2 linked regions of the Thiohalobacter thiocyanaticus genome follow. Each later gene encodes a partner of the first gene's protein in a complex. Links are inferred from orthologs where the notes say so. Each region holds a gene or a part of one and is shown in the gene's direction. Other genes may lie near its edges.

Region 1 (3,271 bases):
TCGCCGCAACCGCTGAGTATCAACAGTGCCAGCGCGACCCACGTTGTCAGAAAAATGCGCATGATGTGCCTCCTGTGTGAGATGGCAGGGCAGTGAAATTGAAAGCAGTGACCATTCCTGCAGCCTGCATTATTAATCACAGGCAATGCGAGAACAGGGAGATGCCGATGGGCAAGCGCCCTTATACCTTTCTCTGCGGTCGCTCAGGACGGATCGTCCTGAGTATAGGAAAGAATATGGAGATTTCATGGGCCGGGTAGTAAACCCGGAACTGTGGTCGTGCGTCATGCCTGCCCGGAGCTTTTGCCTCTGCCCCTGGATTTCCGCTTCACCGCGATGCAGGCCGTCTGATCTGGTAAAATACCCACATGGATGTTTCCCCGATTATCGACCCTCTGAACGACGCCCAGCGCGAGGCGGTGACGGCGCCGGCCGGGCATGTGCTGGTGCTGGCCGGGGCCGGCAGCGGCAAGACCCGGGTGCTGGTGCATCGCATCGCCTGGCTGATCCAGGTGGAGCGGGTCTCGCCGTTCGGGATCCTGGCGGTGACCTTCACCAACAAGGCAGCCCGCGAGATGCGTGGGCGCATCGAGGAACTCATGGGCGTGCCGGCGCGCGGCATGTGGGTGGGCACCTTCCACGGGCTGGCGCACCGGCTGCTGCGCGCTCACTGGCAGGAGGCCGGGCTGCCCGAGACTTTCCAGATCATCGACTCCGACGATCAGCTGCGCCTGGTCAAGCGGGTGCTGCGCCAGCTGGAGCTGGACGAGGCGCGCTTTCCGCCCAAGCAGCTGCAGTGGTTCATCAACGGGCGCAAGGACGAGGGCCTGCGGCCGCAGCACGTCGAGCACTTCGACGATCCCTTCCTCAAGACCCAGATCCGGGTCTACGCGGCCTACGATGAACTGTGCCAGCGGCTGGGGCTGGTGGATTTCGCCGAGATCCTGCTGCGCGCTCACGAACTGTGGCTGAAATACCCGCGGGTGCTGGCGCACTACCAGCAGCGCTTCGGCCACATCCTGGTCGACGAGTTCCAGGACACCAACAGCATCCAGTACGCCTGGCTGCGGCTGCTGGCCGGCCAGACCGGGCGGGTGTTCGCCGTCGGCGACGACGACCAGTCCATCTACGGCTGGCGCGGGGCGCGGATCGAGAACATCCAGCGCTTTTCCGAGGACTTCCCGGGCACCCAGCTGGTGCGGCTGGAGCAGAACTACCGCTCCACCGGCACCATCCTGGCAGCGGCCAATGCGCTGATCGCCCACAACGCCGGGCGCATGGGCAAGAATCTCTGGACCGAGGGCGAGGACGGCGAGCCCATCGAGTTGTACAACGCCTACAACGAGTACGAGGAGGCGCAGTACGTCGTCGACCGCATCGAGCAGTTCACCGAGACCGGCCAGGCGCGCTCCGAGATCGCCATCCTGTACCGTTCCAACGCCCAGTCGCGGGTGTTCGAGGAACAACTCATGCAGCGCGCCATACCTTATAGAGTGTATGGCGGCCTGCGCTTCTTCGAGCGCGCCGAGATCAAGGACGCCCTGTGCTACCTGCGCCTGGCCAACAACCGCGGCGACGACGCCTCCTTCGAACGGGTGGTCAACCAGCCGCCGCGCGGCATCGGCGAACGCACCGTGGGCGCGGTGCGCGAACAGGCGCGGGCGCTGGATATCTCGCTGTGGGAGTCGGCGAGGCGCATCGTCGCCGAGAAGGCGCTCAATGCCCGGGCGGTGAACGCGCTCAACAACTTCATCGAGCTGATCGAGAACGCCGGCGAAAGCATTGTGGATCTGGAACTGCACGAACAGGCCGAGGCCATGATCCAGGCCAGCGGCCTGATCGAGCACTTTAAAAAGGAGAAGGGCGAGCGCGGCCAGGCCCGGATCGAGAACCTGGAGGAACTGGTCAACGCCGCCCGCGCCTTCGAGGTGCCGGAGGAGGCCGAGGAGGATCTGACCGAGGGCGAGCCCGATGCGCTGACCGCCTTCCTCGCCCACGCCGCGCTGGAGGCCGGCGAGGGCCAGGCCGACGCCTGGGAGGACTGCGTGCAGCTGATGACCCTGCACTCGGCCAAGGGGCTGGAGTTCCCGGTGGTGTTCATGGCCGGGCTGGAGGAGGGCCTGTTTCCGCACCAGATGTCGGCCGACGAACCGGGCCGGCTGGAGGAGGAACGGCGCCTGTGCTACGTCGGCATGACCCGCGCCCGCCAGCGCCTGCATGTGAGCTATGCCGAGAAGCGTCGCCTGCACGGCCAGGAGAACTATGCCATCCCCTCGCGCTTCCTGCGCGAGCTGCCGCAGGGGCTGCTGCAGGAGGTGCGGCCGCAGCCGAGCTATGGGGGGTTCGGGGGCGGCCCGGGCGCCGCGGCGCCGACCGCGTCATCGAATCTGTTTGCCGATGCAGCCGCCGATGCCGAACTGGCGCTGGGCTCGCGGGTGCAGCATCCCAAGTTCGGCGAGGGCGTGGTGCTGAACTACGAGGGCAACGGCCCGCACGCGCGGGTGCAGGTGAACTTCCAGGAGGCCGGGCCCAAGTGGCTGGTGGTGGCGTACGCCAACCTGGCGCCGGCGTGATTTCAATTCCCCCCTCACCCCTGCCCCTCTCCCCCTGAGGGGGAGAGGGAATGATATGGGTTGTCTACACTCTTCGGTAAGACCGAAACCGACCGGACCTGACCCTTATGCGCTATCTGTGTGTACTTCCCCTGCTTGCGTTGACACTGCCGGCCGCCGCGGCGCCGCCGGCGCGTGATATCGAACTCACCCCCATCGCCGGCTACCGCGGCGGCGGCAGCTTCGACGACAACGTCAGCGGCGACTCGCTGGATCTGGACGAGGCCGGCAGCTATGGCCTGATCCTGAACATCGACCACGACGCCAACACCCAGTGGGAGTTCATGTTGAGCCGCCAGTCCACCTCGCTGGACCCGGGGCCGACCGCCGTGCCGGACTTCGATCTGGATGTCACCCACTTCTCGGCCGGCGGCATCTATGTGTGGCGGGACGAGAAGGTCGAGCCCTTCATCGGCGCAGGCTTCGGCGTCACCCACATGTCGCCCGATGATTCCGCCTACGACGACGAGACCCGGCTGATGTTCCAGCTCAATGGCGGCTACAAGATCTGGCTGACCCGCAACATCGGTTTGCGGCTGGAACTGCGCGGCTATACCACCTTCATGGATTCGGATGCGGCGATCTTCTGCGCCGGCGGCGCCTGCGTGGCGAGGGTGGAGAGCAGCGGCTTCGGACAGCTGGAGGGGAACCTGGGGTTG
Region 2 (3,269 bases), 2.2 Mb from region 1 along the record:
CGCATAGTCCAGGCCGTTTTCGCGCTGGAACTTGTCGATCACCGCCTGCTTCAGTTCCGGGGTGCCGTCGACCGCGGTGTAGCGGGTCGCGCCGGCCCGGATGGCCGCAATGGCGGCTTCCTTGATGTGGTCGGGGGTGTCGAAATCCGGTTCGCCGGCACCCAGGCCGATGACGTCGCGGCCGGCCGCACGCATCTCGGCGGCGCGGGCGGTGACGGCCAGGGTGGGGGAGGGTTTGACGCGCGAGACCCGCTGGGAAAGTGTTAAAGTAGCCAAAGCCGGTTCCTGTGAGCTTGAGATTGAGTGCCAGACCGGCCTGACATCATACTGTAATTGTGAGGGCCTGTTAACCTGACAATTGCACTGAAAAGTCCACAACATGCACGCGAAAGCCGGTATCTTCAGACCAGTTCCTGTTTGGCGGGCCGGCGGCTGGAGGTCACCGGAAGTGCGATCCAGCCGGGCCCCGTTTTCCGTCATCCCCGCCTGCGAGGGGGTGACACCAATGGATACATCAACCCATGACGCGTGAATTCGAACTTGCCAGCCACATGCAGCCGGCCGGGGACCAGCCCGCGGCCATCGAGGCGCTGGTCGAGGGCCTGGACAGCGGCCTGGCCCACCAGACCCTGCTGGGGGTGACCGGCTCGGGCAAGACCTTCACCATCGCCAACGTCGTGCAGCGCATCCAGCGGCCGACCATCGTGCTGGCCCCGAACAAGACCCTGGCGGCCCAACTCTATGGTGAGTTCCGTGAATTCTTCCCCCGCAACGCGGTGGAGTACTTCGTCTCCTACTACGACTACTACCAGCCCGAGGCCTACGTCCCGGCCTCGGACACCTTCATCGAGAAGGACGCCTCGGTCAACGAGCACATCGAGCAGATGCGCCTGTCGGCCACCAAGGCGCTGCTGGAGCGGCGCGACACCATCATCGTGGCCTCGGTCTCCTCCATCTACGGCCTGGGCGATCCCCAGTCCTACCTGAGCATGATGCTGCACCTGGTGCGCGGCGACCGTATCGACCAGCGCCAGGTGCTGCGCCGGCTGGCCGAGCTGCAGTACACCCGCAACGACGTCGAGCTGCAGCGCGGCACCTACCGCGCCCGCGGCGAGGTGATCGACATCTTCCCGGCCGAGTCCGAGCGCGACGCCGTGCGCATAGAGTTGTTCGATGACGAGATCGAGAGCCTGGCCTGGTTCGACCCGCTCACCGGAGAGGTGCTCAACCGGGTGCCCCGGGTGACCATCTACCCCAAGACCCACTATGTCACCCCGCGCCAGACCATCCTGGACGCCATCGACGGCATCAAGGCGGAGCTCAGGGAGCGGCTGAAACAACTCTATGACAACAACAAGCTGGTCGAGGCCCAGCGCCTGGAGCAGCGCACCCAGTTCGACCTGGAGATGATGGCCGAACTCGGCTACTGCAACGGCATCGAGAACTACTCGCGCTACCTCTCCGGTCGGGCGCCGGGCGAGCCGCCGCCGACCCTGTTCGACTATCTGCCGCCGGACGCCCTGCTGGTGATCGACGAGTCGCACGTGACCATTCCCCAGATCGGCGGCATGTACAAGGGCGATCGCTCGCGCAAGGAGACCCTGGTGGAATACGGTTTCCGCCTGCCGTCGGCGCTGGACAACCGGCCACTGCGCTTCGACGAGTTCGAGCGCCTGGCCCCGCAGGGCATCTTCGTCTCCGCCACCCCCGGGCCCTACGAGTCGGAGCATGCCGGCCAGGTGGTCGAGCAGGTGGTGCGCCCGACCGGGCTGGTCGATCCCGAAATCGAGATCCGCCCGGTGGCCGCCCAGGTCGACGACCTGCTGTCCGAGGCGAAATTACGGGCTGAGGCAGACGAGCGGGTGCTGGTCACCACCCTGACCAAGCGCATGGCCGAGGACCTGACCGAGTACCTGGCCGAGAACGGGGTGCGGGTGCGCTATCTGCACTCGGACATCGACACGGTGGAGCGGGTGGAGATTATCCGCGACCTGCGCCTGGGCGCCTTCGACGTGCTGGTGGGGATCAACCTGCTGCGCGAGGGCCTGGACATCCCCGAGGTGTCGCTGGTGGCGATCCTGGACGCCGACAAGGAGGGCTTCCTGCGCTCGGACCGCTCCCTGATCCAGACCATCGGCCGGGCGGCGCGCAACCTGCACGGCAAGGCCATTCTCTATGCCGACAGCATCACCGGCTCGATGGAGCGCGCCATCGGCGAGACCGAGCGCCGCCGCGCCAAGCAGGTGGCCTTCAACGAGGAGCACGGCATCACGCCCCAGTCCATCCGCAAGGCGGTGGCCGACATCATGGAAGGCGCCAGCCCCGATGCGCCGATCCCCGCCGGGCGTTTCGCCGCGGTGGCCGAAGAGCAGCTGGAATACGGCCGCATGTCACCCGAGCAGCGCCAGCGCCGGATCAAACAACTCGAACAGCAGATGCACGAGCACGCCCGCAACCTGGAGTTCGAGGAGGCCGCGCGGCTGCGCGACGAGATCGAGCACATCCGCCAGGCCGAACTGGGGGTGGGCCTGCATGATGCGGCAACGGGGTGAGGCAGGATCAAGTTCAAGAGCGCCACGGAAAACACGGAAAGCACGGAAAAATACACAAAGGATTGGGGTCAGAGCCGTAGGTCGGGTTAGCCCGAGGGCGTAACCCGACGCTCGCTGCGGGGAATGTCGGGTTACGCTGCGCTAACCCGACCTACGGAATTTCTGATTCATTCGTCATTGCGAGGCGCGTAGTAGCGTAGGATGGGTGAAGCACAGCGAAACCCATCATTGCCCGGCAGAGTGATGGGTTGCGGCGCAAGCGCCTCCACCCATCCTACACGCCTACCCTCGTCATCCCGGCGCAATCCGGGATCCAGTGACCGCGGCGATATCTGGATCCCCGCCGGAGCCTGTGCCGGCGCAGGCCGGTACGGGGATGACGGAAATCAGGTGCCTACTGGACCGCAAGCCGCAGGTCGGGTAAGCCCGAAGGGCGTAACCCGACGTGCGGCTATTTTAACTTGTCCGTGCTTTCCGTGTATTCCGTGGCGCTCTTGCTCTTGATTGTTGTCAATGCTTGCCCGGTGCCAGCTTCACACCCCGCCGTTCCCAGGTGATGTAGGCCTGCAGCGCCGTCATGCGCGGGTCGTCCAGCGCCAGCGGTTCGGTCTCCAGCGGGTTCTCGATGCACCAGTTGATCATCTCCGACAGCACCGCCACCTTGCCCAACTGCTGCTGGAACTTGGGGTAGGTCTCCGGGTGGGTGTTGGTGGCGTT

What was found.
Region 2: the proteins of uvrD (region 1) and uvrB are in contact, whole or in part, in a crystal structure (PDB 7EGT), measured with the Thermus thermophilus proteins. The link is inferred for Thiohalobacter thiocyanaticus from one-to-one orthologs. Residues at the interface, in WP_096412145.1 of Thermus thermophilus: His654, Arg656, Phe657, Gln666, Asp668, Glu669, Lys680, Arg681, Leu682, Ser683, Lys685, Tyr686, Ala687; in WP_096411307.1 of Thermus thermophilus: Glu23, Leu25, Arg26, Asp27, Gly28, Glu29, Arg30, Phe31, Arg55, Glu326, Asp327, Phe328, Glu379, Ser382, Gln383, His398, Gly400, Arg401.

Annotation. Positions count from the first base shown.
Region 1 is NZ_AP018052.1:106,745-110,015, reverse strand. Bases 16-2,970 are described here. They hold uvrD (DNA helicase II), read left to right. Parts: upstream 16-368; coding sequence 369-2,573; downstream 2,574-2,970. Other genes in these bases: CFK21_RS00500 (outer membrane beta-barrel protein), read left to right, coding at 2,681-2,970; CFK21_RS00510 (hypothetical protein), read right to left, coding at 16-62. Outside these bases: more of CFK21_RS00510, read right to left, coding at 1-15; more of CFK21_RS00500, read left to right, coding at 2,971-3,271. UniProt on the Escherichia coli protein: A helicase with DNA-dependent ATPase activity. Unwinds DNA duplexes with 3'-5' polarity. Translocates on single-stranded DNA with 3'-5' polarity. Initiates unwinding more efficiently from a nicked substrate than double-stranded DNA.
Region 2 is NZ_AP018052.1:2,264,224-2,267,492, reverse strand. What follows is about bases 84-3,036. They hold uvrB (excinuclease ABC subunit UvrB), read left to right. Parts: upstream 84-521; coding sequence 522-2,552; downstream 2,553-3,036. Other genes in these bases: CFK21_RS10550 (pyridoxal phosphate-dependent aminotransferase), read right to left, coding at 84-276. In the rest of the region: more of CFK21_RS10550, read right to left, coding at 1-83; CFK21_RS10540 (cytochrome C), read right to left, coding at 3,063-3,269. UniProt on the Escherichia coli protein: The UvrABC repair system catalyzes the recognition and processing of DNA lesions. A damage recognition complex composed of 2 UvrA and 2 UvrB subunits scans DNA for abnormalities.